Regions from separate parts of the Proteus columbae genome, predicted to be linked through region 3. Evidence: predicted binding sites of a transcription regulator. Region 3 holds the regulator's gene; each other region holds the start of a gene.
What was found. Region 3 encodes PurR, which represses purine synthesis genes. Its sites were predicted from a motif close to CANGCAAACGTTTGCNTG; they were not measured.
Positions count from the first base shown of each region.

Region 1: a site for PurR is predicted at 4,510-4,527, ahead of purH (bifunctional phosphoribosylaminoimidazolecarboxamide formyltransferase/IMP cyclohydrolase). Genes of this name have one in related genera too.
Region 2: a site for PurR is predicted at 3,340-3,357, ahead of guaB (IMP dehydrogenase). Genes of this name have one in related genera too.
Region 4: a site for PurR is predicted at 3,427-3,444, ahead of purT (formate-dependent phosphoribosylglycinamide formyltransferase). Genes of this name have one in related genera too.

Region 1 covers NZ_CP043925.1:3,706,781-3,715,070, forward strand. The annotation lists rRNA gene F1325_RS17260 (23S ribosomal RNA) at 1-1,807, opposite strand, end outside; tRNA gene F1325_RS17265 (tRNA-Ala) at 2,146-2,221, opposite strand; tRNA gene F1325_RS17270 (tRNA-Ile) at 2,357-2,433, opposite strand; rRNA gene F1325_RS17275 (16S ribosomal RNA) at 2,505-4,047, opposite strand; gene purH (bifunctional phosphoribosylaminoimidazolecarboxamide formyltransferase/IMP cyclohydrolase) at 4,665-6,254, shown strand; gene purD (phosphoribosylamine--glycine ligase) at 6,267-7,556, shown strand; gene F1325_RS17290 (DUF1481 domain-containing protein) at 7,581-8,243, opposite strand; gene F1325_RS17295 (HU family DNA-binding protein) at 8,288-8,290, opposite strand, start outside.
Region 2 covers NZ_CP043925.1:2,274,620-2,282,909, reverse strand. The annotation lists gene F1325_RS10920 (TonB-dependent receptor) at 1-1,760, shown strand, start outside; gene xseA (exodeoxyribonuclease VII large subunit) at 1,866-3,248, opposite strand; gene guaB (IMP dehydrogenase) at 3,418-4,884, shown strand; gene guaA (glutamine-hydrolyzing GMP synthase) at 4,969-6,546, shown strand; gene F1325_RS10900 (DNA-binding protein) at 6,629-7,252, opposite strand; gene F1325_RS10895 (nucleotidyltransferase domain-containing protein) at 7,385-8,164, shown strand; gene F1325_RS10890 (DNA polymerase beta superfamily protein) at 8,148-8,290, shown strand, end outside.
Region 3 covers NZ_CP043925.1:1,775,946-1,784,235, reverse strand. The annotation lists gene gloA (lactoylglutathione lyase) at 126-533, shown strand; gene rnt (ribonuclease T) at 629-1,267, shown strand; gene F1325_RS08625 (Grx4 family monothiol glutaredoxin) at 1,390-1,731, opposite strand; gene F1325_RS08620 (sulfite exporter TauE/SafE family protein) at 2,235-3,050, shown strand; gene sodB (superoxide dismutase [Fe]) at 3,335-3,913, shown strand; gene F1325_RS19560 (YnhF family membrane protein) at 4,051-4,134, opposite strand; gene purR (HTH-type transcriptional repressor PurR) at 4,403-5,428, shown strand; gene punR (DNA-binding transcriptional activator PunR) at 5,455-6,357, opposite strand; gene punC (purine nucleoside transporter PunC) at 6,476-7,693, shown strand; gene cfa (cyclopropane fatty acyl phospholipid synthase) at 7,999-8,290, shown strand, end outside.
Region 4 covers NZ_CP043925.1:3,056,152-3,064,441, reverse strand. The annotation lists gene F1325_RS14395 (glycoside hydrolase family 32 protein) at 1-984, opposite strand, end outside; gene F1325_RS14390 (aminoimidazole riboside kinase) at 1,257-2,204, shown strand; gene rarD (EamA family transporter RarD) at 2,440-3,351, shown strand; gene purT (formate-dependent phosphoribosylglycinamide formyltransferase) at 3,477-4,661, shown strand; gene htpG (molecular chaperone HtpG) at 4,888-6,771, shown strand; gene adk (adenylate kinase) at 6,954-7,598, shown strand; gene hemH (ferrochelatase) at 7,767-8,290, shown strand, end outside.

The sequences.
Region 1 (8,290 bases), 1.9 Mb from region 3:
TTCGTGTTTGCACAGTGCTGTGTTTTTAATAAACAGTTGCAGCCAGCTGGTATCTTCGACTGGCTTCGGCTCCGTCCGCAAGGGACTTCACTTACCGCCAGCGTGCCTTCTCCCGAAGTTACGGCACCATTTTGCCTAGTTCCTTCACCCGAGTTCTCTCAAGCGCCTGAGTATTCTCTACCTGACCACCTGTGTCGGTTTGGGGTACGATTGTTGGTAACCTGAAGCTTAGAGGCTTTTCCTGGAAGCAGGGCATCAATTGCTTCACCACCTTAGTGGCTCGTCATCACACCTCAGCATTAAGTGACCGGATTTGCCTAATCACTCTGCCTACATGCTTGAACCGGGACGACCGTCGCCCGGACAACCTAGCCTTCTCCGTTCCCCCATCGCAGTTACCACCAGTACGGGAATATTAACCCGTTTCCCATCGACTACGCTTTTCAGCCTCGCCTTAGGGGTCGACTCACCCTGCCCCGATTAACGTTGGACAGGAACCCTTGGTCTTCCGGCGTGCGGGTTTTTCACCCGCATTATCGTTACTTATGTCAGCATTCGCACTTCTGATACCTCCAGCATGCCTCACAGCACACCTTCACAGGCTTACAGAACGCTCCCCTACCCAACAATATTTACATATCGCTGCCGCAGCTTCGGTGCATAGTTTAGCCCCGTTACATCTTCCGCGCAGGCCGACTCGACCAGTGAGCTATTACGCTTTCTTTAAATGATGGCTGCTTCTAAGCCAACATCCTGGCTGTCTGAGCCTTCCCACTTCGTTTCCCACTTAACTATGACTTTGGGACCTTAGCTGGCGGTCTGGGTTGTTTCCCTCTTCACGACGAACGTTAGCACCCGCCGTGTGTCTCCCGTGATAACATTCTTCGGTATTCGTAGTTTGCATCGAGTTGGTAAGTCGGGATGACCCCCTAGTCGAAACAGTGCTCTACCCCCGAAGATGAGTTCACGAGGCGCTACCTAAATAGCTTTCGGGGAGAACCAGCTATCTCCCGGTTTGATTGGCCTTTCACCCCCATCCACAAGTCATCCGCTAATTTTTCAACATTAGTCGGTTCGGTCCTCCAGTTAGTGTTACCCAACCTTCAACCTGCCCATGGATAGATCACCGGGTTTCGGGTCTATACCCTGCAACTCATTCGCCCAGTTAAGACTCGGTTTCCCTACGGCTCCCCTATTCGGTTAACCTTGCTACAGAATATAAGTCGCTGACCCATTATACAAAAGGTACGCAGTCACCTCACGAAGAGGCTCCTACTGCTTGTACGTACACGGTTTCAGGTTCTTTTTCACTCCCCTCGCCGGGGTTCTTTTCGCCTTTCCCTCACGGTACTGGTTCACTATCGGTCAATCAGGAGTATTTAGCCTTGGAGGATGGTCCCCCCATATTCAGACAGGATAACACGTGTCCCGCCCTACTCGTCGAGTTCACAATAACAGCATCTTCAGATACGGGGCTATCACCCTTTACTGCCGGACTTTCCAGACCGTTCTCCTGATGCTGCTATTGATTAAGACTCTGGGCTGTTCCCCGTTCGCTCGCCGCTACTAGGGGAATCTCGGTTGATTTCTTTTCCTCGGGGTACTGAGATGTTTCAGTTCTCCCGGTTCGCTTCATTAACCTATGTATTCAGTTAATGATAATATCCATTGGATATTGGGTTTCCCCATTCGGAAATCGTCGGGTATAACGGTTCATATCACCTTACCGACGCTTATCGCAGATTAGCACGTCCTTCATCGCCTCTGATTGCCTAGGCATCCACCGTGTACGCTTATTCGCTTAACCTCACAACCCGAAGGTGTTTCTCTCGAAGACGACTTTAAAGGTCATGGCTACACAAGCATCAATTCGTTGTTGGGCAGTGCTCGTAATGCTCACATACTTATGTATGCTGCGCTTACTGCGCGCTGTCCGCCTAGAATTGCTGTTGCTCGCTCATGACACTCGCCTTGGAGTATCACACATTCAAGGTCTGAGATTTTGAGAGACTCATCAATATACCTCGGTGATATATTGATTTGTTTTCAATTTTTCAGCTTGTTCCAGATTGTTAAAGAGCAAAATAATTCGCAGTATACTATTGCTAATATACTCTGAATTATTGTTTTATATTCAAGAAATTATGGTGGAGCTAAGCGGGATCGAACCGCTGACCTCCTGCGTGCAAGGCAGGCGCTCTCCCAGCTGAGCTATAGCCCCATAATGCATTCTTAATACCTGTATAACCACTCCTTTTCTTCTTTATAAAAGAAGCTTTTTCTTTAGGCAAGGCATGGAGTAACGAAGTTTACTTAAAGTAAACGAGTTGCTTCACAACACAGCATAAAGGAAAAGTGGTAGGCCTGAGTGGACTTGAACCACCGACCTCACCCTTATCAGGGGTGCGCTCTAACCACCTGAGCTACAAGCCTATACCGGTATTTCTGCTCGTTCTTCATCAGACAATCTGTGTGAGCACTGCACATAACACGTATCTCTTAGGTAAGGAGGTGATCCAACCGCAGGTTCCCCTACGGTTACCTTGTTACGACTTCACCCCAGTCATGAATCACAAAGTGGTAAGCGCCCTCCCGAAGGTTAAGCTACCTACTTCTTTTGCAACCCACTCCCATGGTGTGACGGGCGGTGTGTACAAGGCCCGGGAACGTATTCACCGTAGCATTCTGATCTACGATTACTAGCGATTCCGACTTCATGGAGTCGAGTTGCAGACTCCAATCCGGACTACGACAGACTTTATGAGTTCCGCTTGCTCTCGCGAGGTCGCTTCTCTTTGTATCTGCCATTGTAGCACGTGTGTAGCCCTACTCGTAAGGGCCATGATGACTTGACGTCATCCCCACCTTCCTCCGGTTTATCACCGGCAGTCTCCTTTGAGTTCCCGCCATCACGCGCTGGCAACAAAGGATAAGGGTTGCGCTCGTTGCGGGACTTAACCCAACATTTCACAACACGAGCTGACGACAGCCATGCAGCACCTGTCTCAGCGTTCCCGAAGGCACTCCTCTATCTCTAAAGGATTCGCTGGATGTCAAGAGTAGGTAAGGTTCTTCGCGTTGCATCGAATTAAACCACATGCTCCACCGCTTGTGCGGGCCCCCGTCAATTCATTTGAGTTTTAACCTTGCGGCCGTACTCCCCAGGCGGTCGATTTAACGCGTTAGCTCCGGAAGCCACTCCTCAAGGGAACAACCTCCAAATCGACATCGTTTACAGCGTGGACTACCAGGGTATCTAATCCTGTTTGCTCCCCACGCTTTCGCACCTGAGCGTCAGTCTTTGTCCAGGGGGCCGCCTTCGCCACCGGTATTCCTCCACATCTCTACGCATTTCACCGCTACACATGGAATTCTACCCCCCTCTACAAGACTCTAGCTGACCAGTCTTAGATGCCATTCCCAGGTTAAGCCCGGGGATTTCACATCTAACTTAATCAACCGCCTGCGTGCGCTTTACGCCCAGTAATTCCGATTAACGCTTGCACCCTCCGTATTACCGCGGCTGCTGGCACGGAGTTAGCCGGTGCTTCTTCTGTTGGTAACGTCAATCGCTGATGATATTAGCATCAACGCCTTCCTCCCAACTGAAAGTACTTTACAACCCTAAGGCCTTCTTCATACACGCGGCATGGCTGCATCAGGCTTGCGCCCATTGTGCAATATTCCCCACTGCTGCCTCCCGTAGGAGTCTGGGCCGTGTCTCAGTCCCAGTGTGGCTGATCATCCTCTCAGACCAGCTAGAGATCGTCGCCTAGGTGAGCCATTACCTCACCTACTAGCTAATCCCATATGGGTTCATCCGATAGCGCAAGGTCCGAAGAGCCCCTGCTTTGGTCCGTAGACGTCATGCGGTATTAGCTACCGTTTCCAGTAGTTATCCCCCTCTATCGGGCAGATCCCCATACATTACTCACCCGTCCGCCGCTCGTCAGCAAGAAAGCAAGCTTTCTCCTGTTACCGCTCGACTTGCATGTGTTAGGCCTGCCGCCAGCGTTCAATCTGAGCCATGATCAAACTCTTCAATTAAAAGTGTTTGATGCTCAAAGAAATCGAAAACTTAGCTATTCATAAATGAATTTACTTTTGTTGTTCACTCTTCAAGACTTGATACATCTAATATTTTAGAAGATATCGTCTCTGCGAGTGCCCACACAGATTGTCTGATAATTTGTTAAAGAGCAGTGCAACATTCGCTGCCGTTTCCGGTCTTCTGCGTTGTTGCGAGGAGGTGCATTCTACATCTTCCTCATTCAGTGTCAAGCGTTTATTTTCAAGGCTTTTTCACTTTTTTCTTCGTTCTCTCGGCTAACTCACTTAGCGTGGTTTGCCGTGACAACGAGGACGCATTATAGGGAGTTTTCCGAGGCTGGCAATAGTTTTTTTTAGAAAAAAAATCGTTTGCTTAATTCCACAGCAAAACCCCCACTTATACGCACTTATCAACAATTTTATCCACAGATTGTCTTTTTACATAAAATTAGCATGTCAAACGCAAACGTTTGCGTTATTATAATGACCGATTAAGTAAGATTGATTTTGTGTCCATCTTCTGAAATGTTAGTTAAGCAAACACAATTTCACTGTATTAATGTGATTTAACTTCACCATTACTACCGTTATACCAACCCCAAGGGATAAAACTCATGCAACATCTTCGTCCTATCCGCCGTGCACTTTTAAGTGTGTCTGATAAAGCAGGTATTTTAGAATTTGCTAAAGCACTTGTTGAAAGAGAAGTAGAACTCTTATCGACAGGTGGAACCGCACGTCTATTAGCAGAAGCTGGCTTACCGGTTATTGAAGTCTCCGATTACACAGGTTTCCCAGAAATGATGGATGGCAGAGTGAAAACGCTGCACCCTAAAGTACATGGTGGAATTTTAGGTCGTCGTGGACAAGACGATGCGATTATGGAAGAACATGAAATTCGACCTATCGATATGGTCGTCGTAAATCTTTATCCTTTCGCTAAGACGGTAGCTCGCCCAGATTGCTCATTAGCAGATGCAGTGGAGAATATCGATATTGGTGGACCAACAATGGTTCGCTCCGCAGCAAAAAATCATAAAGACGTTACGATTGTAGTAAATAGTAATGACTATGAAAGAGTGATTGAAGAAATGGATAATCACGAAAATAGTCTTACTTTAGACACACGCTTTGATTTGGCGATTAAAGCCTTTGAACATACAGCTGCTTACGACGGAATGATTGCTAACTACTTTGGTCAGAAGGTTGCACCTTATTATGGTGATACTTCACAACCATCAGGTACTTTCCCTCGAACCTTAAATCTGAACTATATAAAGAAACAAGATATGCGTTATGGTGAAAATGCTCATCAGCAAGCAGCTTTCTATATAGAAGAGAATATAGAGGAAGCATCTATTGCCACTGCAAACCAATTACAAGGCAAAGCACTTTCTTATAACAACATCGCTGATACTGATGCCGCGTTAGAATGTGTGAAATCATTCTCCGAGCCTGCATGTGTTATTGTGAAACATGCAAACCCTTGTGGAGTTGCAATTGCGAACACTCTCACACAAGCATATGACAATGCATTTAAAACCGATCCAACTTCTGCATTTGGCGGTATTATCGCATTCAATCGTCCATTAGATGCAAAAACAGCAAGTGCAATCATCGAACGCCAGTTTGTTGAAGTGATCATTGCTCCTTCTATTAATGAAGATGCGCTACCGATTTTAGAAACAAAACCAAATGTTCGTGTATTAGCTTGTGGTCAATGGCATGAAGCCAAACCAGCGTTAGATTTCAAACGTGTTAATGGTGGACTGTTAGTTCAAGATCGTGACTTGGGTATGGTAAAAGAAGAAAACTTAAGAGTAGTCACTCAACGTCAACCAAGTGAACGTGAACTTAAAGATGCACTCTTCTGCTGGAAAGTCGCAAAATTTGTAAAATCAAATGCCATTGTTTACGCAAAAAACGATATGACTGTCGGTATTGGTGCAGGACAAATGAGCCGTGTGTATTCTGCAAAAATTGCGGGGATTAAAGCCGCTGATGAAGGCTTAGAAGTTGCAGGTTGTGCAATGGCATCAGATGCATTCTTCCCATTTAGAGATGGTATTGATGCAGCAGCACTTGCCGGTGTGACTTGTGTTATTCAGCCTGGTGGTTCAATTCGTGATGATGAAGTGATTGCAGCTGCAAATGAACATAACATCGCGATGATTTTCACCAATATGCGCCACTTCCGTCATTAATAAGGTATTGATATGAAGATTTTGATTATTGGTAATGGTGGTCGTGAGCATGCTTTAGCTTGGAAAGCCGTTCAATCACCGCTTACTACACAAGTCTTTGTTGCGCCGGGTAATGCTGGAACAGCGTTAGAGCAAGGCGTACAAAACGTTGCAATCAGTGCAACGGATATTCCTGCATTAATTGCCTTTGCTCTAGAGAATAATATTGATTTAACAATTGTTGGCCCTGAAGCCCCACTTGTTATTGGTGTTGTTGATGCCTTTAAAGCAGCGGGACTGACCATCTTTGGTCCAACAAAAGGAGCCGCTCAATTAGAGGGTTCTAAAGCTTTTACAAAAGATTTTTTAGCTCGACATAAAATTCCAACTGCGGATTATCAAAATTTTACAGAGATAGCGCCTGCACTTGAGTACCTCAATAAAGTAGGCGCGCCGATTGTTATCAAAGCAGATGGTTTAGCAGCAGGTAAAGGCGTTATTGTTGCAATGACACAAGCTGAGGCTGAAGCTGCAATTAAAGATATGCTGGCTGGCAATGTTTTTGGTGATGCAGGGCACCGTATTGTTATCGAAGAATATCTTGATGGTGAAGAAGCTAGCTTTATTGTCATAGTTGATGGTGAACACGTTATTCCAATGGCAACAAGCCAAGATCATAAGCGTGTCGGCGATGGCGATACAGGTCCTAATACTGGGGGAATGGGTGCATATTCGCCAGCACCTGTTGTTACACCAGAAATCCACCAGCAAGTAATGGAAAGGATCATTTATCCAACAGTAAAAGGAATGGCTTCTGAAGGACATCGCTACCAAGGTTTCCTTTATGCTGGACTGATGATTGATAAACAAGGTGTTGCTAAGGTTATTGAGTTTAACTGTCGTTTTGGTGATCCAGAAACTCAACCTATTATGATGCGTATGCAATCTGACTTAGTTGAACTCTGTTTAGCTGGAGCAAAAGGTAATTTAAAAGATAAAGATCCCCATTGGGATCCTCGCCCAGCTTTAGGGATTGTGATTGCAGCAGGCGGCTACCCTGCGGATTATCGTCAAGGTGATGTTATCGAAGGCTTAACACCAACATCGTCAACAACGGCAAAGGTATTTCAAGCTGGAACAACACTCAATGACAAAGGCGAAGTTATCACTGCTGGCGGGCGAGTATTATGTGTGACTGCATTAGGTGATGATATCGAGCAAGCTCAAAAAAATGCTTATGCTTTAGCGAAAGGTATTCATTGGGATGGTAGTTTTTATCGTCATGATATCGGCTATCGAGCGATTGCACGCTTAAAGAAATAATTTAACAACGGCAAAAGGGAGTGATCACAAGCTCTCTTTTGTTGGTTCCCATTTACAAAAATCGTGTTCTGCAACCATAAGTAATTGCTTACCTTCTGGTGAATCAAGCCAAGCAACATAAGAAGGCTTATTTGGATTGCGCGCTCTCGTTTTTAACCAGCGTTGTTCCGGACCTTCAAATGAAACACTCACCTTCTCGCCAGCACATGTTGTCATTGTATTTTGATACCAGACACCCTGTACTAAATTTACTTTCCCAATAGTAAGCGCTTCGCTGATTTCACGCTCTTTACTTGCAGCAAACACCATTCTTAAACGTTCATCTTCTGTTAATGCTCGTTTTTGCTTTTGGCTTTCTTGTTGCATGAAAATAACTTCACCACGTTTATTTAAACGAAGGTGCCAAGATGAGGGCTCGGTAGGATTGATAACTTCAGAGCGGACTTGCCAAAGCTTATTTTGGCGATACTCATAGAATGTGATGACAGTTTCTGGCTTTTTATAAAAGCTATAAACACTCATGATCACTTGAGGTTCTGACGCTGTATTATTTAAACGCCATAATCGCACAATGCCTTCGTCCGCAATATAACCTGTTGCAGAAAATTCAGGTAGCTGCACAGTAGAGGAGCAGGCGCTGAGCAAAAAAGCAGATCCTATTGCTAACAGCCCCTGTCGTTTCAACAAAAGGGGAGTAAATCCCCCTCTATTGTTCATTCCGTTCAAAGGAATTA
Region 2 (8,290 bases), 500 kb from region 3:
GTGCTAATTTTAAAACTATTGGTGTAGAAGATATTTTATTTCAAGGACACACTTGGGGTGTCAGAAGTAAAGCTGCTGGTGGCACAAATGGATTAGGTTATAACGGTATGGTTGCTGTTGCTGGGCAACGTTCATTATTTAATGATGATGGTAGCATTGGTGCAATGCTTGCATTAAGTGGGCATAAAATAGAATCGTCTTATAAAAATGGCGCGGGATTTAATAGTGAAGAATTTTCGACAAGCAAAGAATTCAATCAACGACCGCATTCAGAACTGACTAAAATTAATATTAAACCTAACGACTCTCATGAATTAGAATTAAGTGGTCGTTTTTATAACAATGATTTTAATCGACGAAAAATTGATGCAAAAGATTATTATGCGAAATATCGCTATACACCGCTAAACGATCTATTTGATAGCGAAATTTTGCTTAGCCACAGCCAAGCATCACAAAAATTTGCAGGTGATTCTCTTGTTAGTTTACGTGAAGCAAATGCAAAAAATATATCTGATTCACTAGTCGCTAAAAATACCAGCCGCTTTAATTACGATGAATTGGATATGGCATTAACACTGGGCACAAAATTAATGTCAATAGAATACAAACGCAGTGTTATTGCACCTTCTACTGATCCGTGGCAATCACAAAATATGGTTGAATATAATACGTTTGCACCGCAAGGAAAAAACGATTTAACCAGCTTCTTTTCACAAATGAAATTTGAATACGATATTTATACTCTCGACCTTAATTTAAATTATGTCGATTATCATATTAAAGGACGAAAACCCGCTTGTGATCCACGAGCCGCATGTTTCCCCGAAGGTGAAATGAACCTCAGTCGCCATGATAGAAATTGGGACCCAGGCATGTTGTTTTCTGCCGAAATTATTCCTGAATTTCAGCCTTTTGTAAGCTATGCACACACCATGAGGGCACCGACATCACAAGAGATCTTTTTTGCCAATGAAGGCGGTGCTTCAATGAACCCATTTTTAAAAAGCGAAAAGGCAGATACTGTGCAAATTGGTTTTAATAGCTATCACCCAGATTTAATGATGGAAGGCGATAGTTTACGATTTAAAGGATTGTGGTATCACACAAAAATCAAAGATTACATTTCCAGTGATTCTTATTTGGTATGTAAAGGTGGGGTGCGTTGTAAAAATGACGGTTCTTTAACTGGCGAGGATTACGCGGGGATAGAATACGATGGGAATATTTTCTTGTACACCAATAGCCTTGATCCTGTGACTTTACGTGGTTATGAGCTACAAGCAAATTATGATGCAGGAGTGTTTTATACTAACCTCTCATACAGTGACCAACGAACTTCACAGCCGACTTCGATTGCCAGTACAGACTTTGGGCAAACGCCCGCTTCTGAATTACCTAAATATTATGCCACTATTGATACAGGTGTTCGCTTCTTTGATGACCAGTCATTAGAACTAGGCACTGTGATCCAAATAACGGGAAAAGCACGTAAATCCTCACCAGAAGGGGTAGATTACGATACAGGTAAAGTGCCAATGGTGCAGCAAGATGATATCCCAACGGTTGTCGATGTTTATAGTAATTACAGAATTAATAAAAACATTTCTTTAAAATTTGCCGTGCATAATTTAATGAATAAAAATTATTCTAATGCGCTTGATAGAAGTAATTCAGCGCCGATTATGCAAGATCCGAGTGCAAATACACAAACTGCCCGTGGCAGAAGTTATCTTTTTGCAGGAGAAGTACGTTTTTAATGTAACGTAATGATTATCTTAAAGTATAAATAATAAAAAACGGCATCAAAGGAAGATTGGTGCCGTTTTTTTGTATCACTGTTTCATTAAACAATAATATTTAAGTTAATCGTCACTTTTAGGTGCTGCTTTACGTTTAGCTCTTATCTTTTGTGTTTTAATCACTTCACTGGTGATCCAACCATCTTCAACGCGTGTTTTCAACGGATCACCCACTTTCACTTGTTTGGTATTTTTTAGCACTTCTCCAGACTCTGTTTCGCTAATACTGTAACCACGAGAAAGTGTTGCGAGAGGACTCACACTTTCCAATCGTGAACAGCTAATAGCGAATTGTTCACGTTGACGAGATAACTGTAGTGAAATACTTTCTCTCATACGGTAAATCAACTGCTGTTGTTGGCGAAGTAATGCTTGGATTTTTGAACTAGGTTCTTGGTAATTAAGGCGTTTTTGTAGTTGTGTTTGTTGATGTTGTTTGGTTTGCAATAGTCGCTGAAAACTAGTCACTAAACGCTGTTGTGTGGAAGCTAATACATTTTGCTGACGAGCAAGACGTAAATGAGGATGCTGTTGCTGCAAACGATGATGAAGCTGTGTTATTGCGCGTAATTTTTTTGCTAAATAGTAATCCATCGCCATTTCAAGGCGTTGTTGTTGCGATTGTAATTGGCGCAATAACTCAAGTTTGTTACGACTAATAAGCTCTGCCGCAGCAGAAGGGGTTGGTGCTCTAAGGTCGGCAATAAAATCAGCAATGGTCACATCGGTTTCATGACCAACAGCACTTACAATCGGAATTTCACTGGCAAAAATAGCACGAGCAACGCGTTCATCATTAAATGCCCAGAGATCTTCTAACGAACCGCCACCACGACCAACAATTAAAACATCACACTCTTTACGGCGGTTAGCAAGTTCGATGGCATGAACAATTTGCATAGGTGCTTCAGCACCTTGAACAGCGGTTGGGTAGATAAGCACTGGCAAAGAAGGATCACGACGACGAAGAATATTTAAGATGTCGTGTAGTGCTGCTCCTGTTGATGAAGTGATAACACCAATCTGTTTAGCGGGAGATGGCAGGGGTTTTTTATAAATTGCATCAAATAACCCTTCTGCACTGAGTTTTTGTTTTAATAGCTCAAATTGTTGTTGTAAGAGTCCGTCACCAGCAGGTTGCATACTCTCAACAATCAATTGGTAATCGCCTCGTGGCTCATACAGTGTAATGGTTGCGCGAACTAAAACCTGCTGACCATGCTGAGGGCGAAAAGTAACTTTAGTATTTTGCCCACGGAACATCGCTGCTCTAATTTGGGCATTAGTATCCTTTAACGTAAAATACCAGTGACCAGAAGAGGGTTGAGTAAAATTGGAAATTTCAGCACTGATCCAAATGCGACCCATTTCCATTTCTAATAACTGGCGAACGGTCTTATTTAGACGGCTAACAGTAAAAATATTATTGTTTATCAGTAGTGTCATGTGAGCCAGATCAAATTTTAAAACAAAGACTTAATTGATTGATACTACCTAAGTTAGTGGCAGGATCAATAAAAATTTTGAAAAAAAGCTAGAAGCAACCGATTTCGGTGTGTATAATTCCGCGGCAATATTTTCTATTTCCTAAAAGCCGCCTTGGTGAGATATTGCTATGTTACGAATTAAAAAAGAAGCACTTACATTTGATGATGTTTTGTTAGTTCCTGCACACTCCACTGTTCTTCCTAATACTGCCGACTTGTCTACTCAACTGACTGAAACAATCCGCCTAAATGTTCCTATGCTTTCTGCTGCAATGGATACTGTGACTGAAGCGCCTTTAGCTATCGCATTAGCTCAAGAAGGTGGAATTGGTTTTATCCACAAAAACATGTCTATCGAACGCCAAGCTGAAGAAGTTCGTCGTGTGAAAAAACATGAAAGTGGTGTTGTCACTGATCCTATCACCGTAACACCAGAAACTTCTTTACGTGAAGTTCAAGCAATGACTGAACGCAATGGCTTTGCGGGTTACCCAGTTGTGACTAATGACAACGAATTAGTGGGTATTATTACGGGTCGTGATGTTCGTTTTGTTACTGATTTAGACCAACCAGTTACTGCGGTAATGACACCAAAAGAGCGCTTAGTGACAGTACAAGAAGGCGAAGCACGAGATGTTGTCATGCAAAGAATGCATGAAAAACGTGTAGAGAAAGCCTTAGTGGTTGATAACAACTTCCACCTGAAAGGTATGATCACTGTAAAAGACTTCAAAAAAGCAGAACGTAAACCAAACGCATGTAAAGATGAACACGGTCGTTTACGTGTAGGTGCTGCTGTTGGTGCAGGTGCAGGTAACGAAGAGCGTGTAGCAGCATTAGTTGCCGCTGGCGTTGACGTTTTACTTATTGACTCTTCTCATGGTCACTCTGAAGGCGTATTACAGCGCATTCGTGATACTCGTGCATTGTATCCAAATCTCCCTATCATTGGTGGCAACGTTGCAACCGCAGAAGGTGCTTTAGCACTGGCAGATGCAGGTGTAAGTGCGGTTAAAGTTGGTATTGGTCCTGGTTCAATTTGTACAACACGTATCGTAACTGGTGTTGGTGTACCACAAATTACCGCTATTGCAGATGCAGTTGAAGCACTGAAAGATCGTAACATTCCTGTTATTGCAGATGGTGGTATTCGTTTCTCTGGCGATATTGCAAAAGCATTAGCAGCAGGTGCAGCTTGCGTGATGGTTGGTTCAATGTTTGCAGGTACTGAAGAATCTCCGGGCGAAATCGAACTATTCCAAGGCCGTTCTTATAAATCCTATCGTGGCATGGGCTCATTAGGTGCGATGTCTAAAGGTTCATCAGATCGTTACTTCCAAACTGACAATGCAGCAGACAAATTAGTACCAGAAGGTATCGAAGGTCGTGTTGCTTATAAAGGTTTATTAAAAACTATCGTTCACCAACAAATGGGTGGTTTACGCTCATGCATGGGCTTAACAGGCTGCGCAACAATTAAAGAATTGAATACTAAAGCTGAATTTGTTCGTATCAGTGGTGCCGGTATTCAAGAAAGCCATGTCCATGATGTGACCATCACGAAAGAATCACCTAACTATCGCTTAGGTATGTAATTTATTCCGAGAAAGGCTTGTTTTGATTATAAATTAGCAAGCCTTTCAACTTTATGACTTTATCTGTTTTGGAATTCACCACAAATGACAGCAAATATCCATAATCATCGCATTCTTATCCTTGATTTCGGTTCACAGTATACGCAGCTTATTGCTCGTCGTATCCGTGAAATCGGCGTTTATTGTGAACTCTGGGCATGGGATGTTACAGAAGAACAAATTCGTGAATTTAATCCTAATGGTATTATTCTGTCTGGTGGCCCTGAAAGTACTACTGAAGACAACAGCCCTCGTGCGCCAGAATATGTATTTAATGCAGGCGTTCCTGTATTAGGAATTTGTTATGGTATGCAAACGATGTCAATGCAATTAGGTGGTGACGTCGAAGTTTCTGGTGAGCGTGAATTTGGTTATTCACAAGTTGAAATTCGTGAAACTTGTGCTCTGTTCAATGATATTCAAGATTCAGTTAGCGAAGATGGCAAACCACTATTAGATGTGTGGATGAGCCACGGCGACAAAGTTACTGCTATTCCATCAGACTTTGTAACAGTAGCCAGCACTGAAACTTGCCCATTTGCTATTATGGCGAATGAAGAGAAACGTTTTTATGGTGTTCAATTCCATCCAGAAGTTACACACACCCATCAAGGCTTAGCGATTTTAAAACGTTTCGTTTTAGATATCTGTGGTTGTGATGCTCTGTGGACTTCTGCTGCAATTATTGAAGACACTGTTGCTCGTTTAAAAGAGCAAATTGGTGATGATCACGTTATTTTAGCATTATCAGGTGGTGTTGATTCTTCAGTGACTGCATTATTGTTAAACCGTGCGATTGGTAAACGTTTAACATGTGTATTTGTTGATAACGGCTTATTGCGTCTGAATGAAGCAGAACAAGTCATGGAAATGTTTAAAGGCAAATTTGACCTAAATATTATCCATGTTGAAGCAGAAGAACGTTTTTTAACTGCGTTGAAGGGCGAAAACGATCCTGAGAAAAAGCGTAAAATCATTGGTCACACATTCATTGAAATATTTGATGAAGAAGCGGTTAAACAGCCACAAGTTAAATGGTTAGCGCAAGGTACTATTTACCCAGATGTGATTGAATCTGCCGCATCTGCAACAGGTAAAGCTCATGTGATTAAATCACACCATAATGTGGGTGGTTTACCTGATGATATGAAACTGGGTTTAGTTGAGCCATTAAAAGAACTATTCAAAGATGAAGTTCGTAAAATTGGTCTAGAGTTAGGCTTACCTTACGACATGCTTTATCGTCATCCATTCCCGGGTCCTGGTTTAGGGGTTCGTGTATTAGGTGAAATCAAAAAAGAGTATTGTGATTTACTGCGTCGTGCTGATGCTATCTTTATTGAAGAATTGCATAAAGCTGACTTATATAACAAAGTAAGCCAAGCATTTACCGTGTTCTTACCTGTGCGTTCAGTGGGCGTTATGGGGGACGGTCGTAAATATGACTGGGTTGTTTCATTACGTGCAGTTGAAACTGTGGACTTTATGACAGCACATTGGGCACATTTACCATATGACTTCTTAGGTCGTGTTTCTAACCGCATTATCAATGAAGTTAGTGGTATCTCTCGTGTTGTTTATGATATCAGCGGTAAACCACCAGCAACAATCGAGTGGGAATAAAATACCGTTTATCAGTAATCGTTGATAAAGGTTAAAAAACCAAGAGCCATCAGTATGTTACTGGTGGCTTTTTTGTATATATCTATTCACTAGTTGTAGGATTATTTTTATAAATAATAAATTCAATAAAGTTTTGAATTGATATTTGTTCACTTAAAGGTAATTTAGAATAGGCTTTTCTATCGTAATAAATAGCGCCTTTATCATTCTTAGGGATTAATAATTCGTAAGCCTGACGCCCCATTGCCTTAGCAATAGCATCAATGCTTTCAGCGGTGGCACTGGCTTCACAATTAATAATGCGGTTAACCGTTGATTGTGCAAGACCCGAATCAACAGAGAGTTTAACTCTTGATTTTATTCCATCGTTTAACATAAATGTTGTGATGTTATCTGAAAGTATTTGTCCAATCTCGGTCAGAATGTATTCTTCTTTTTCTGACTCCGCATGACCCTCTTTCAAATGGTCTATGTCCATCCAATATTTACTAATTTTAGTCACATATTCAATTTTTCGTGACATGTGAGCGGTAAGTTCGCGATGACTTTTTAAGTTTTTTAGTGATAGGTAACGGGAGATCATACTTGGGGCTACACCTAACGCATCAGCAAGTAATTTTTGTTTGCCGCTATAGTAACGTTCAATGATATAAATTAGATTATTTTTTCTGATTTCAGCAATGCTTTTAAATTTATTGTTATTCATAGAAAAATCCATTATTAATTACATTGAATTGATCACTTTTTTTTAACTTCGTTATTATTGTTTAATACTCGAATTATAAACAAGAGCATCTACATGATGTTGTAAATTAATAAAATAGGAGATAAGGACATCATGCATAATGAGATTTTAAAAAAACTCCCGCAGATAGAGCAAGAGTATCAAGTCAAACTACTCTATGTTGCTGAAAGTGGTAGTCGAGCTTGGGGATTTGCCTCAACAGATAGTGATTATGATGTGCGAGGTATTTTTATACGGCCTCGCAATGCTTATCTTTCTATTGATAAACCTAAAGAAACCTTCGAATGGATAGAAAATAGTTGGTTTGATGTAGGCGCTTGGGATATTACCAAAGCTCTACACTTATTACGCAAATCGAATTGTATATTATTAGAGTGGCTCCAATCGCCAATAATTTATCAACAATATCCTAATGTTCAAAAAGAGTTATTTGAGCTTGCAGAACTCTATTATCAACCAAAAGTGATTGTTCATCATTACAGAGGAATTGCTAAAGTTGTGAGTGGATATTCTCCTGAAAATAACGCTAAAAATGAGATTAGTGCAGAGCCAATAAAATTAAAAAAATGGTTCTATATGTTACGCTCTCTTTTATCCGCTTATTGGACAGTGAAAACGAGTAGCATTCCGCCTATGGAATTGGATAAGCTGATAAAAATTTTAACTATCGAAGAACAGAAAGCCATCAAAGAGCTAGTAGAATTTAAATCAGATAAAGATGAACATTTTACTTGGGTTCCAACAGATGCAATGCAACATCTGGTGATCTTTTTATGGCAAGAGACAAATGTTCAATCAACCAAGAGAACAGTACCCGATAATAATATTTTAAATAATTGGTTTAGGAAAAAATTAGATGAAACTGACTATTGAAGATATAAAACCTTACCTTTTATTTGAAAGTATTGCTGGAAGTCGTTCACATAATCTTGCAACGGAAACATCAGATACAGATATTAAAGGTGTCTTTTATCTCCCTAAAGATCTTTTTTATGGGTT
Region 3 (8,290 bases):
ACAACATGATTTATTGAACTGTTAAAGGCGTAGTAAAATTGAACTTTAGGGCTTTAACGCGTTATAGTACTCCGCCATCAGTTTAACTGTAGGGTTTAATCATTAGAAAAACACAAGAGGTTTATATGCGAGTACTTCATACCATGATCCGTGTGGGCGATTTACAACGTTCTATCGACTTTTATACCAAGGTTTTAGGTATGCAACTTCTACGCACTAGCGAGAATGAGGAATATAAATACTCGTTAGCTTTTGTTGGTTATGGTGATGAAAGCACTGGTGCGGTTATCGAATTAACCTATAACTGGGGTGTAAACAGCTACGAAATGGGAACCGCTTTTGGGCATGTAGCATTAGGTGTTGATGATGTTGCCGCAACCTGTGAAGCCATTCGCCAAGCTGGCGGTAATGTTACCCGTGATGCGGGTCCAGTAAAAGGTGGCTCAACAATTATTGCTTTTGTTGAAGATCCTGATGGATATAAAATCGAGCTCATCGAAAACAAAAGTGCAAGTCACGCTCTAGGTAACTAATATTTATTAAAACCAGAAAGATAACATGTGTATCTTTCTGGCCTTACTGATTATCAATTTCCGATATTCTATTTTTATCGGATAAGTACAACTTAATGCCTGATATAAATAATCCCAATAAGCTTTGTAACCGTTTTCGGGGTTACTACCCTGTTGTCATTGATGTTGAAACAGGTGGATTTAATGCGAAAACAGACGGTTTACTTGAAATCGCCGCCATTACACTAAAAATGGATGAGCAAGGTTGGCTAAAACCTGATAACACATTACATTTTCATGTTGAACCCTTTGAAGGGGCTAATTTAGAGCCAGCAGCCTTAGAGTTTACAGGTATTGATCCAACTAATCCTTTACGTGGCGCAGTCAGTGAATATGAAGCCTTTCATGCCATTTTTAAAATGGTACGTAAAGGAATGAAGGATGCAGATTGTAATCGCGCTATTATTGTCGCTCATAATGCAAATTTTGATCACAGCTTTGTGATGGCTGCTGCTGAGCGTGCTGGATTAAAACGTAATCCTTTTCACCCTTTTGCCACCTTTGATACAGCGGCTTTAAGTGGATTGGTATTAGGGCAGACAATTTTGGCTAAAGCCTGCATCACTGCTGGCATTCCCTTTGATAGCAAATTAGCGCACGGTGCATTATACGATACTAATCGCACATCATTACTTTTTTGTGAATTAGTTAACCGTTGGAAAAAGCTTGGTGGATGGCCATTGCCTACACCTTGAAACTATGATTTCGCTGATACATTTATGAATAACAGAAAAAAGCCAGTTCAATGATGAACTGGCTTTTTTATCGAAGATCTCATTATTTTTATGCGTTTCAATACCGAAACAATAAAAATTAATTACTGTGCTTCTTCTTCACCACGGTATTTATCAGCAGTCTCTTTTAATAACTTCTGTAATTCACCGCGCTGATACATTTCTAAAATAATGTCACATCCACCGACTAATTCACCATCTACCCATAATTGTGGGAAGGTTGGCCAGTGTGCATATTTTGGTAGTTCTGCACGAATATCTGGGTTTTGCAAGATATCAACATACGCAAAACGCTCACCACAAGCAGAGATAGCTTGAACTGCCTGAGCAGAAAAACCACAACTTGGTAATTTTGGTGAACCTTTCATGTATAAAATAATTGGGTTTTCATTGATCTGGCGTTCAATTTTTTCAATAGTCGTCATTTGTAAGTCCTTACAGCCTTTTATATTCGATATGCTTTATAGGGGAAAACATGAAAGAAGAATACCACTTTATATTAGAAACCTCTATATAAGTTTAGTTCTCGATATAAAACAATAAGTTGGTATTAATCTATGAGATTATTGATGAGAAAAAACACAATAAAGCATAAAAAATAAATCAATGCGTTACCGATGGTTATGAGTGTGTTTTATCCTATTAGCTCCCTTTTTATTTTTGCAGTTTTTCCTTTCTTAATTTTAAGCGCATTTTTTCTTCACTTGATTTTAAAGTATATAAAGCACTGCTTTATTATGAAATGAAATAACAACGGCTTTAGGTGGTGTTGGTTTATAGAATAAGCAAGAAGAAAAGAACAAGTCACTTTTATATCAAAATCAATATATTAAATTTCATAATCTATACATTAAGATAAAACGCTACTTTATTAAAAGGATATAATGTATATAAATAAGTTTGTTATAAACCTTGATGAGTATTAACTATGGATATGATTTTGCTGTTTCTTTTAGTGGGATGTATCACTGGCTTTTTTGCTGGACTACTTGGCATAGGAGGCGGTGCAATCATTGTTCCAGTAGTTATGTATGTAGTGAGTCAACAAGCTATCCCAACAGATATGGTGATGAAAATTGCCTTATCTACCTCGTTCTCTGTCATTATATTTTCCACAGCATCTTCAGCGTATTCACATAACAAACATAAAGCCATTTTATGGCAGCAATTTCCTCTATTATCTATCGGCACTATCATTGGTATGCTTGTTGGGACATTTCTGGTACAAAAAATGTCAAACACGATATTGCAAATCGTGTTCTGTATTTTCATGGTATATACCATCTATGGATTATTAACCAAAAAGAAAGAAGCAGAACGCATAGAAAATGTGAAAGATCCTGTTGTTTCAAAACCGGCATTAACCAGTGGTGGCTCTTTAATTGGCTTTATATCCAGCTTTATCGGCATTGCTGGTGGGACTATCACCATTCCTCTTTTAAGTCATTGGGGATTTAATACACGCAAATGTATTGCAACCTCTTCAATGATTGGTGTCATCATCGCTTCCATTGGCACAATCATGGGTATTATCTATGGTTGGAATCAAACAAATATTGATGACTATTATTTAGGCTTTGTTTATTTACCTGCCTTTATTGGAATAAGCATTACCAGCATTCTCTTCGCCCCTGTCGGTGTAAAAGTTGCTTATCGCCTACCTATTCCAAGAGTTCGCCAAATATTTGCATTATTTCTATTCTTAGTCGTAGTGAAAATGATGTATACACTGATGATAGAGTAAGCAGAAAATGCAACAATCAGAGGATATAGGCTCTAAACACAGTCGATATTTTACTGCTTTACGAGTTGCTCTGTGGGATATACTCTTATGAGTATAATTAATCTATATGGCTTATAACTATAGATAAAAGATATTTAGCTGTTATTTCAGCAGATTTTTGTTAAAATAATTAGCAAAATAGTAACAACTTAGTGATTCATTTGCCTCATTCTATCAATTCAAATGATTTTGATGGAATGATTTCAGGCACAAAACCCGAAATAGATAGTTTAAAGGAGTACGCAATGTCTTTCGAATTACCAAAATTACCTTATGCGTTAGATGCTCTTGAGCCACACATCTCTAAAGAAACTTTAGAATATCACTACGGCAAACACCACCAAACTTACGTAACCAATTTAAATAACCTGGTTAAAGGTACTGATTTAGAAAGCAAATCCTTAGAAGAAATCATCAAATCTACTGATGGTGGTATCTTTAATAATGCAGCTCAAGTATGGAACCACACTTTCTACTGGAACTGTTTAGCACCAAATGCAGGCGGCGCACCAACAGGTAAAGTTGCTGATGCTATCAACAAAGCATTCGGCTCTTTTGAAGAGTTCAAAAAGCAATTTAATGATGCGGCAGCTAAAAACTTCGGTTCAGGTTGGACTTGGTTAGTTAAAAAAGCAGACGGTTCAGTTGCGATTGTTAACACGTCTAATGCTGCTACTCCAGTTTCAGGCGCAGACAAACCACTGTTAACAGTAGACGTATGGGAACATGCTTACTACATCGACTACCGTAATGCGCGCGTTAAATATTTAGAAGAGTTCTGGGCACTGGTTAACTGGTCATTTGTTGAAGCTAACCTTGCTTAATTGAGCTTGATAATCAAAGGTGAGTGATTGAGATTCATTTTTGGTGACAAAATAACAAAGGGCCTTGAGCCCTTTGTTATATTCAGATATTCGATAATCTATTATTTAAATTGATCGGATATTCTATAAAGCAGTGATTAGAACAACATAGTCGAAAATAAAACAATCATAACAAGCGCTGCTACTGCTGTACTCAAACCAAATTTCAGATCCGTATCCATCTATTTCTCCCTCAAAATGATTATAATACACTTTTTTAACCATAACCTTGTCATGGTTAATTATTATCACATATCAAAATTTGCTAAAATAGCGACTAGTGCACAATTTATAACATTGATTAATACTTTCACTTTTGAGCTAGATCATACAAAATTCACAGCTAATCGCTAAATTATTGCCAGTGTTTGCCCTATGTATGACTATACTGGCAGTTAAACCATAAAATTAGATAAAAGAGACCAATGAAGGTCAGGAGTTTTCCACACCATGGCAACAATAAAAGACGTGGCAAAACGCGCAGGCGTATCAACCACGACTGTTTCTCATGTGATCAACAAAACACGTTTTGTTGCTGAGAACACACGGGCAGCAGTTTGGGCCGCTATAAAAGAATTAAATTATTCGCCTAGTGCCGTTGCGCGTAGTTTAAAAGTCAATCACACCAAATCTATTGGCCTGTTAGCCACGTCCAGTGAAGCTCCTTACTTTGCTGAAGTGATTGAAGCTGTTGAAAATAGTTGTTATAGCAAAGGCTACACACTGATTTTATGTAATTCACATAATAACCTCGATAAACAAAAAGCCTATTTAGCGATGCTGGCACAAAAACGTGTTGATGGGTTATTAGTCATGTGTTCTGAATACCCCGATCACCTTCTGACACTGTTAGAAGGCTATCGTAATATTCCAATGGTTGTCATGGATTGGGGTAAGGCGCGTGGTGACTTTACCGATACGATTATCGATAATGCTTTTCATGGTGGCTATATTGCGGGTCGTTACCTTATTGAACGTGGTCATCGTGATATTGGTATTATCCCTGGTCCATTAGAACGTAATACCGGTGGTGGTCGCTTACAAGGTTTCTTAAAAGCCATGGAAGAAGCAAAAATCACAGTAAAAGATGAGTGGATTGTACAAGGCGACTTTGAGCCAGAATCTGGTTATAAAGCCATGTATCAGATGCTAAATCAAAAACATCGCCCTACTGCTGTTTTTTGTGGTGGTGATGTGATGGCAATGGGCGCAATTTGTGCCGCTGATGAGCTAGGTTTACGTGTTCCTTTCGATATTTCCATTGTGGGTTACGACAATATTCGTAATGCGCGTTATTTTACGCCAGCATTAACCACAGTCCACCAGCCAAAAGAGCGTTTAGGTCAAATGGCTTTGTCAATGTTGCTTGATCGCATCGTCAACAAACGCGAAGACGCCCAAACAATCGAAGTTCATCCACGATTAGTTGAGCGCCGTTCAGTTGCTGACGGTCCTTTTATTGACTACCGTCGTTAATTCAGATTTATTCGGCTATCTGATTTCTAGCGAAGCCATTCCTCATTTAAGGTTTGGCTATCTCCAAGATAATCTAACAACCATGTCAAAGCGGGTGATTCACTTTTATCGACCCACGTCAGGCAGCATGGGCTGTCTGGCAATGGTTGTGCCAGTTGTAAAGTAACCAGCTTACCTTGTTCAATTAAAGGTTCAGCACGATGCCAAGGCACCATTCCTACGCATAATCCCGCTAACAAGCATTCAAGCCCCATATCCCATGTCGGAACAACCATTCTACGCTGATTATTTAGCGCCCAAGTGTCACGCTTTGGTAAACTGCGTGAAGTATCTTCTAAGCATAAACTTGGATAAGGTCGCATCTCATCATCCGTTAATGGATGTTGTGCTTTCGCTAAAGGGTGATCAACATGACAAACACAGCGCCAAGGCATAAATCCCATATCTCTAAAACTATAACGTTCACCAATTGGTGAGGCTCTTGTTGCACCAATCGCTAAATCAACACGACCATTAACTAAGGAGTCCCATACGCCATTAAACACTTCAGGGTAGACATACAGCTCAATATCAGGAAAATGGCGGTAGAAATCGAGAATAAGTTGTTGTGTTCTTTCAGGTTTAACAATGCAATCAACTGCTATACTAAATTGACCGCGCCACCCATTAGAAACTTGTTGACAAAGATGCCGAGTGTCATTCATTTTTTTGATAACAGATCGTGCTTCTTTGATGAAAATTTTACCTGCATCGGTTAATTCTACATCACGGTGACGGCGCTCAAACAAAGGAACGGCAAGCCATTCCTCTAATTGCCGAACAGTGTAACTAACGGCGGATGGCACTCTGTGCAATTCTTGAGCAGCGGAGCTAAAACTTCCTGTTCTTGCAACTGCATCAACAACTTCTAAAGAGTATTCTGACCACATAGAGTTTATTCCTTTGAAAATTTTTCACAGCATTAACCAAATATTCCCGTTTCACAAGTAAAATAGGTCTTAGTTACAATACATAAAATGTTCTACATCACATAGCATAGAAAATAAAATGAATTCTAAAACTTCCACACAATCAAAAACACCTATGAGCTTTATGGTGTACCTAGCGGGTTTGAGTATGCTAGGTTACTTAGCTATTGATATGTACTTACCTGCATTTGGTATGATGCAGCGTGAACTCTCTATCAGCGAAGGTGCTATTAGTAATAGCTTAAGTATCTTTTTATTTGGCTTTGCTGTTGCTCAATTACTTTGGGGACCTCTTTCTGACAAAGTCGGTCGTAAGCCTATTCTACTTATTGGTTTAAGCCTTTTCTCTTTAGGCTGTCTTGGTATGCTGTGGGTTGAGAGTGCAACTGGCTTACTTGCTATGCGCTTCCTACAAGCTTTCGGCGTTTGCTCTGCCGCTGTTATTTGGCAAGCTCTTGTCATCGACCGTTTTGATGAATCTCGCGCTCAGCACGTTTTTGCTTTAATTATGCCACTGGTTGCATTATCACCAGCACTTGCACCTTTAATCGGTGCTTCGTTATTAAATCACGGTGGCTGGCGTATGATTTTCATGGTGTTAATGGCTGTAACATTAGTTCTAATGTTACCGACATTAATGCTAAAAAACATTAAACAAAAATCAGTCACTGATGAAAACCAATCTACCGCTTCATTTACGACTTTACTAAAATCCCCTCTCTACACAGGTAACGTATTAGTTTACGCTTCTTGTAGTGCAGGTTTCTTTGCTTGGTTAGCTGGCTCACCAATCATTCTTGAAAAGATGGGCTACTCTCCACAGGATATCGGTTTAAGTTATATTCCACAAACTATTGCATTTATGGTAGGTGGTTATGGCTGTCGTATTTTACTGTCAAAAATGACAGGTAAAACGCTACTGCCACTGTTGTTAATTGGTTATGCTGTCAGTATGACTGCGTTATACCTTGTTGCTAAATTTACTGAGCCAACATTAACGACTATTTTAATTCCATTCTGTATTATGGCTGCAATGAATGGTGCATCATATCCAATCGCAGTATCTAATGCTTTATCTGCTTACCCTGAAATTAGTGGTAAAGCAGCTGCATTACAAAATGCACTTCAACTGGGTCTTTGTAGCTTAGCAAGTTTTATTGTGTCCGCATTTATCAGCCAACAACCTCTGATTAACACCACTGCAATTATGGCGTTAACAGCAATTCCAATGGCGGTTGGCTACTTTATTCAGCGCAATAAATCTGTTACCAAGCACACGATTCAAACCGCAGAATAATCGCTCTCCTTATTTTAAGAATCATCTTAAAAAGGCCATTTTATAAAAAATGGCCTTTTTCTTTTCTAGAGAAAAATATGCTACGTCTCTATACTTACCTATACGCTGTAATAGCGTTTTGTTTATTTTTCTTTCGGATTTTGAGACATTAAACAGATTATTTGCTGATTATGTCAGATTAGTTGTTTTATTAATTCTATTCGTTCAATTCATAATGAACACAATACCATTTTAATACTATCAATCTGTACACATCCTTTCTTAGCTTTATGTTTCAAAACCCGCTTAGTTTACGCGGAGAGTATATGAGTACATCTTGTGTAGAAGAAGGCCGAAAGACCTCCAACGATCCTTATGAAAAGATCGTAATAGAACTGTTAGCTCACACAGATATTCGAATTAATGGTTCAGAACCTTATGATATTCAGGTTCATAATCAGAATTTTTATAAAAGAGTATTACAGCAAGGCTCATTAGGTCTCGGCGAAAGTTATATGGATGGTTGGTGGGATTGTGAGCGGCTGGATATATTCTTTCATAAAGTCTTACGTGCTGGTCTTGAAAATAAGCTCCCACAAAATCTACGTGATATTTTCA
Region 4 (8,290 bases), 1.3 Mb from region 3:
ATCAAACGTGATTTCACGAGGGAGTGTAAAACAACCAGACCAAAATTCAGATTTTGAAGGCATTGGCGAATTCCACATATCCATCCATCCCATTGAAACACGACGACCATCAGGTGTCGTAAATGATTGTGGCGCATAATAGTCATGGCCATTATCAAGTTCAATAAAGTGACCTTGTGGTTTAAAGGGTTGATTTGGCGACCACTGGCCAATTAATGCCCCTGATTGAAAGAGATTGCGATATTGATAGCCTTCGGCTCGTTTTCCTTGTGGTGAGAAGACGATTGCAAATTCGTTTTCTTGGCTAATAGGGAAGAAATCAGGGCACTCCCACATATAGACATTTTTATCATCCGTTTTTCCTAAAACAGTGTAATCGTTGTTCCACTGTTGACCTTCTTCAAATAAGGTTTCGCTAGAGAAGAGTAGGACTTGTCCTTGATCTTTTTCATCACGAGCACCAACAACCATCCACCATTTACCGTCTTGATACCAGACTTTAGGATCACGAAAATGCATATAACCTTTAGGGGGTTCTAAAACGATCCCTTTTTTCTCAAAATGAATGCCATCTTCACTGATAGCAACACATTGCGCTTCATAGATTTGACTATCATCCCCTTCGGCGGCTAACCAATTGTGTCCGGTATAGAAAAGATAGAGTTTACCTTCATGGCTAATTGCTGATCCTGAGAAGCAACCACTTTTGTCGTAGTCATCTCCTGGTGCTAACGCAATAGGTTGATGTTGCCAGTGGATCATATCGGTACTTGTGGCATGTCCCCAATGCATTGGTCCCCAATCTTGAGAATAAGGATGGTGCTGATAAAAGGCGTGATATAAACCATCGTGATAAATAAGACCATTAGGATCATTTAACCAACCCGCAGGTGCTGCCAAATGAAACTGGGGATAAAATTTATTGCCTCGTTTTTCAATCAAAGTATTTAAGGCTTTTGTTGATTGTTCTAAGCGGTGTTTCATATCATTATCCTTATTATATTTTAGAGTTATTAGTGTGTTTTTAAGATCACAAAAGGGTAAAGAACAGATGTAATCACACTATTATTCTTGCTGTTAACGATAACATTTAGAGTGAAAAAAATACGATGCATGAGATTGACTTTATCATTTTATCTCATTATGTTAACGTTATCAGTGTGGATTTACGAGCAATATCTTTACTTATTCGTTATGAATAGTCATAAAAACAGAATATAGTTAAGAAAAATAATTGCTTATCTTCAGGAGAGATTATGAAAGTCTGGTCTTTAGGTGACGCTGTTGTTGACTTGATCCCATTGCAAAACATGCAATATGAAGCATGTGCTGGTGGCGCGCCAGTCAATGTTGCTGCGGGCGTTGCTAAGCTTGGTCAACAAAGTGGTTTTATTGGACGTGTAGGTGAAGATGCGTTCGGCCATTTTATGCAAAAAACATTGTTTGATCTGGGCGTTGATACTCGTGCAATGGAATTTGATGAGTTTCATCGTACCAGTACTGTTCTTGTCTCTTTACAAGAAAATGGTGAGCGTGATTTTACTTTTTTAGTTGCTGAGTCTGCTGATCAATTTTTAACAGAAAAATCTTTACCTGCGTTTGAAAAAGATATTTTGCATTTTTGCTCTTTAGCATTAGTGAATCCCATTTGTCGCTCGACCTTAGATTGTGCAATCAAAAATATTAAAGAAAGCGGTTCACTACTGAGTTTTGATATTAATTTACGACCTCAAATGTGGCGTGATCATGAAGAAATGCGCGAAGTTATTGATAATTATGCGCATAAAGCGGACATATTAAAATTATCCGAAGATGAGCTTACGTGGATGACACAAGAAGTGACATTGAATAATGCACTTAAAAAATTAGAAGATTATCCCGCTCGTTTAAAAGTGATCACCCAAGGCTCTAAAGGTTGTTTAGTTTTAACGCCAAATACCCAAGTCGCATTTAGTGCCTTTATCGTTGAATGTATTGATACAACCGGTGCTGGTGATGCCTTTATGTCAGGCTTGTTAGCTGCGCTTGCTGAATATGGTTTTGCTGAAGATGAACCATATCTATCAAAAATAGTGACGCAAGCAGCTGCTTGCGGTGCTTTAGCCACCACTAAAAAGGGGGCAATAGCCGCGGCACCAAGTCGTAAAAAATTACATGATTTTGTTCAGCAGCAACCGCCTTTGCATGTTAGGGAGATTTTCTAACAACTCACCTATTTTTTCTGGTTGTGGTTTTTACCACGGTTTTCCCTTAATGGATTTTCCTATTCTCCATTTATAACGACTTTTCTCGGAGTGGTTATTTGTGGAGATTTTTTTTATCTCATCTATGCTGTTGTACTGATGTTTGATCAATCAATCAGCGATGCCGATCATATTGTTCTGCCAATTTTAAGCGTATGATATTAAATCTTATCGACTTTTATTGATGGAACATTAAATGTGGGCTCAATCGGGCGCGGTATTAGCCATTTTTTCTTATATTCTTTGGGGAATTACTCCTCTGTTTTATCGGCTGTTACCGGGAGCGCAGCCGTTAGAAATGTTGGCTCAGCGTTTGATCTGGTCTATCCCTCTTTTATTACTCGTGCGACTCTTTATTAAAAATAGGACACGATGGCGCGCTGTTTTACAAGATAAGCGCTCTATTTTTATGTGTCTATTTAGCTCAATGGCTATGGCTGTTTCTTGGTGTACATTTACCTATGCATTAACACATCAACAAGTATTAGAAGCGAGCTTGGGGTATTTTATTAATCCGCTTTTCTCAATTTTATTAGGCGTCATATTTCTTAAAGAAAAGCTTAATTCAGCAGAAAAATGGGCTGTTGCCTTAATTTGTGCTGGTGTGGGCTATCAATTGTGGATGTACGGTGAATTACCTGTATTGGCTATAATGATGGGCGGTGCATTTGCTGTATATGGATTAATTCGTAAGTTTATTCGTTTTGATGTGATCACGTCTTTATTTATGGAAACCCTTTGGTTAATGCCATTAGCAATAGGCGCTACGATTTGGTTGGTTGTTACCGATAAAAGTGCATTACCTTCGGCTGATAATTTGACTCGTTTTTATTATATCTTAACAGCTCCAGTGACTATCTTACCGTTATTATTCTTTACTGCTGCCGTCAAACGAACCACGTTAACCGTGATAGGATTAGCGCAATACATTGAACCTACCATTCAATTTTTATTGGCTGTTTTCTTATTCCATGAAGCTTTTGATGAAGTAAAAGGCGTGAGTTTCTCACTGATTTGGTTAGGACTTTTATGCTGCATCTTAGCACTTATCCGAAAACGCCTTAATTATCTAAAAATTCAAAAAGGAAAACGTAGCCAAACAATGTAATTGTTTTATTTCTCTGCCTGATTATTTTTTTGTCTGGCTATTTTTCTATCAAGCTAAATCCGTTATGCTATATGAAAGGCAATCGTTTGCGTGATTGTGATTTTTATTAATGGTGAGGATAAAAAATGACAGTGCTGGGTACGGCTCTTACAGCAAGTGCAACAAAAGTGATGTTATTAGGTGCCGGTGAATTAGGCAAAGAAGTTGCGATAGAATGCCAACGCTTGGGAATTGAAGTGATTGCCGTTGATCGCTATCTCAATGCTCCAGCTATGCATATTGCTCATCGTCATTATGTTGTAAATATGCTTGATAGCGATGCATTAAAGCAAGTTATTGAACAAGAGCGACCTGATTTTATCGTTCCTGAAATTGAGGCTATTGCAACAACGTTACTGGTTGAATTAGAACAAGCGGGGCAAAAAGTTGTTCCTTGTGCCCGTGCTGTAAAGCTAACTATGGATAGAGAAGGTATTCGTCGTTTAGCCTCGGAAACACTGAATTTACCTACATCGAACTATCAATTTGTTGATGATGAAGTGAGCTTTAAAAAAGCGGCTCTAGAAATAGGCTTCCCTTGTATTGTAAAACCTGTCATGAGTTCATCTGGAAAAGGGCAAAGTGTTATTCGTAATGAAAACGATTTAGCTCAAGCTTGGACTTACTCGCAAGAGGGCGGGAGAGCAGGAAAAGGACGCGTTATCGTTGAAAAAATGATCCCATTTGATTTTGAGATCACGTTACTGACTATTCACGCTGTTGATGGTACCCATTTTTGTGCCCCTATTGGTCATCGACAAGAAAAGGGTGATTACCGTGAATCATGGCAACCTCAAAAGATGAGTGACATCGCGCTTGCTAAAGCAGAGCATATTGCGAGTAAAGTGGTTGAGAACTTAGGGGGCTATGGTTTATTTGGTGTTGAGTTGTTTGTTCAAGGTGATGAGGTATTCTTTAATGAAGTCTCACCTCGCCCTCATGATACTGGATTGGTGACACTAATTTCTCAAGACTTATCAGAGTTTGCGCTTCATGTTCGTGCTTTTTTAGGCTATCCCATTGGTGGAATTCGCCAATTAGGGCCTTGTGCATCAGCGGTTATTTTACCAGAGCTTTATAGTACGAATATTGTGTATTCTGGTATTGAAAAAGCGTTGAAGGCGGATCGTCAAATTCGCCTTTTCGCTAAGCCTGAAATTGCTGGCTTTCGTCGTTTAGGTGTTGTGCTTGCTCACGCTGATACGATAAAACACGCATTAGATGAAGCAAAAGCAGGTGCAAAAGCAATTGTTGTAAGTGATGCCAAATAATTAGAAATGTAATCTAAATTAGCCTATTTTACCGCTAAGTGAATATTATCAACTTAGCGGTAAAAACATCCAACAAGTATTATTTTGGCTCAAACTTTAATCATATAAGGTGTGTAATCACTTTTATTAGCTTAATTTCTTACTCAACCCTTGAAACTTGCTTAACTATCCCCACTTTTTATTCATATTGATTTTTTTCGCCAAATTAGGATTAATTGAGGTAAAAATGAGTATGAAAGGTCAGGAAACAAGAGGATTTCAGTCAGAAGTTAAACAACTTCTTCAATTAATGATCCATTCTCTTTACTCCAATAAAGAAATTTTCCTTCGCGAATTGATTTCTAACGCATCAGATGCGGCTGATAAATTGCGTTTCCGTGCATTATCAGATGCAGCGCTTTATGAAAATAACGGCGAGTTGCATGTACGCATTTCCACTGATAAAGAAGCTCGTACTCTGACTATCAGTGATAATGGTATTGGTATGACTCGTGATGAAGTCATTGATAATCTCGGTACTATTGCAAAATCAGGTACAAAATCATTCTTAGAATCTATCGGACAAGATCAAGCTAAAGATAGCCAACTAATTGGTCAGTTTGGTGTCGGATTCTATTCTGCGTTTATCGTTGCAGATAAAGTGACAGTACGCACTCGGGCTGCTGGTGAAAGCGCAGATAAAGGTGTTTTTTGGGAATCTGAAGGTGAAGGTGATTACAGCGTTGCTGATATTGAAAAAGCTGATCGTGGTACTGAAATTACGCTTCATTTGCGTGAAGGTGAAGATGAGTATTTAGATGATTGGCGTCTGCGTAGCATTATTAGTAAATATTCCGACCATATTTCTCTGCCTGTTGAAATTGAAACGAAAAATGAAGAAGACGGCACAGTAACATGGGAAAAAATTAATAAAGCGCAAGCACTGTGGACTCGAAACAAAGCTGAAGTGAGTGATGAAGAGTATAAAGAGTTTTATAAACATATCTCTCATGATTTCGCAGATCCATTAAGCTGGGCACATAACCGTGTAGAAGGTAAGCAAGAATATACAAGCTTATTATATGTGCCTTCAAAAGCGCCTTGGGATTTATGGAATCGTGAACAACGCCATGGTTTAAAACTCTATGTTCAGCGTGTCTTTATTATGGATGAAGCTGAGCAGTTTATGCCTAATTACCTACGTTTTATTCGTGGGTTAGTGGATTCTAATGATTTACCGTTAAACGTTTCTCGTGAAATTTTACAAGATAGCTCTGTTACACGTAATTTACGTAGTGCATTAACTAAGCGTGCATTACAGATGTTGCAAAAATTGGCAGAAAACAAGCCTGAAGAGTATCAAGCATTCTGGAAAGAGTTTGGTTTAGTCTTAAAAGAAGGCCCAGCAGAAGACTCATCTAACATTGAAACTATTGCTAAATTACTACGTTTTGCATCAACGCATAATGACAGCGATGCTCAAACAGTTTCACTGGAAGATTACGTTAACCGTATGGTCGAAGGCCAAGAAAAAATCTATTACATCACTGCTGATAGCTATGCCGCTGCGAAAAATAGCCCTCATTTAGAGCTGTTCCGCAAAAAAGGTATCGAAGTACTGCTGTTATCTGATCGTATCGATGAGTGGATGATGAATTACCTGACTGAGTTTGATGGCAAATCATTCCAGTCTGTCAGCAAAGCAGATGAATCTCTTGATAAACTTGCTGATGAAGAGAAGCAGGCTGAGCAAGAAGAAACAGATAAACAATTAGCGCCTTTTGTTGAACGCATTAAAACCTTGCTAGGGGATAAAGTTAAAGATGTGAAATTAACACATCGTTTAACAGATACTCCGGCAATTGTGACAACCAGTGCTGATGAAATGACAACACAAATGGCCAAGTTGTTTGCAGCAGCAGGACAAGCAGTGCCAGAAGTGAAATATAACTTTGAGCTGAACCCAAATCACCCATTAGTGAAACAAACCGCCGAGTTAACCGATGAAGCGTTGTTTGCGGATTGGGTAAATTTATTACTGGATCAGGCTTTATTTGCTGAAAGAGGCTCTTTAGAGGATCCAAACCAGTTTATTCGCTTAGTGAATCAACTTTTAGTTCAAAAAGCGTAACTGTTTTCGTTTTCAAACATTTAAACCACGTTTATCTGAAAAGAGAGCGTGGTTTTTTCTTTTTCGATAAAAAATAAAATGCAATCGCTACCGTGATTTCTTGAGCGATGACCTCACAAAATGGTATGGTAATGCGTTTTCGAGTTTAAATATAAAAAATTAAATGCAAGGGGATTTACGCGATGCGTATCATTCTGCTAGGCGCTCCAGGCGCTGGTAAAGGCACTCAGGCTCAATTCATTAAAGAAAACTATGGTATCCCACAGATTTCAACTGGTGATATGTTACGTGCGGCAGTAAGTGCAGGTACAGAACTAGGACTGAAAGCAAAAGCACTGATGGACAATGGTCAGTTAGTGACTGATGAATTAGTTATTGCGTTAGTTAAAGAGCGCATCAAACAAGACGATTGCCGTAATGGTTTCTTGTTGGATGGGTTCCCAAGAACAATTCCACAAGCTGATGCAATGAAAGAAGCGGGTATTAACGTGGATTTCGTACTGGAATTCGCTGTACCGGATGAAATCATTGTCGATCGTATTATTGGTCGTCGTGTTCACGCACCATCAGGTCGTGTTTATCATGTGAAATTTAATCCACCTAAAGTGGAAAATCGTGATGACGTGACGGGTGAAGAATTAACAACGCGTAAAGATGACCAAGAAGAAACTGTTCGTAAACGTTTAGTTGAGTACCATACTCAAACTGCACCATTAGTTTCTTATTACCAAAATGAAGCTAAAGCAAACAATGCGAAATACTTCAAAGTTGATGGTACACAAAAAGTAAGCGAAATTAACGCTGAACTGAAAAGTATCCTTGGCTAATTCGTCATTGTGATGACTAATCCCGGTTGAGCCGGGATTTTTTTATCTTAAAAATAAGAAGATGAGATAAAAAGCGCGATCCAATAAATTGACAAGCACAATCTATTATTTTCCTTTATTCTTCTACTCTTTGGTTATCCTAATAAAATAACTCTAAGGAGTCATAGTATGAATGATGCTAAGTATGGTGTTCTTTTGGTTAATCTAGGCACACCTGATGCGCCGACAACGGGGGCTGTTCGACGTTATTTGGCACAATTTCTTAGCGATCCTCGTGTTGTTGATGTTTCTCCTTTGATTTGGAAACCAATATTACAAGGGGCTATATTACCGTTTCGCTCACCTAAAGTGGCTAAATTGTATCAACAGATTTGGATGGATGAGGGATCGCCACTTTTAGTTTATAGTCGAGCGCAACAACGTGCGGTTGCTCAGCGATTACCTAATATCCCTGTAGAGTTAGGAATGTGTTATGGCAATCCATCACTAAATGAAGGGGTTGAAAAACTATTACAACAAGGTGTTGAGAACATTATTTTGTTACCACTTTATCCTCAATACTCTTGCTCTACTTCTGCTGCGGTATTTGATGGTGTCAGTCGAATTTTTAAAGACATGCGTACAATGCCCTCTCTTCACTTTATTCGTAGTTATCCTACTCATCCGCTTTATATCAAAGCACTTGTCACCTC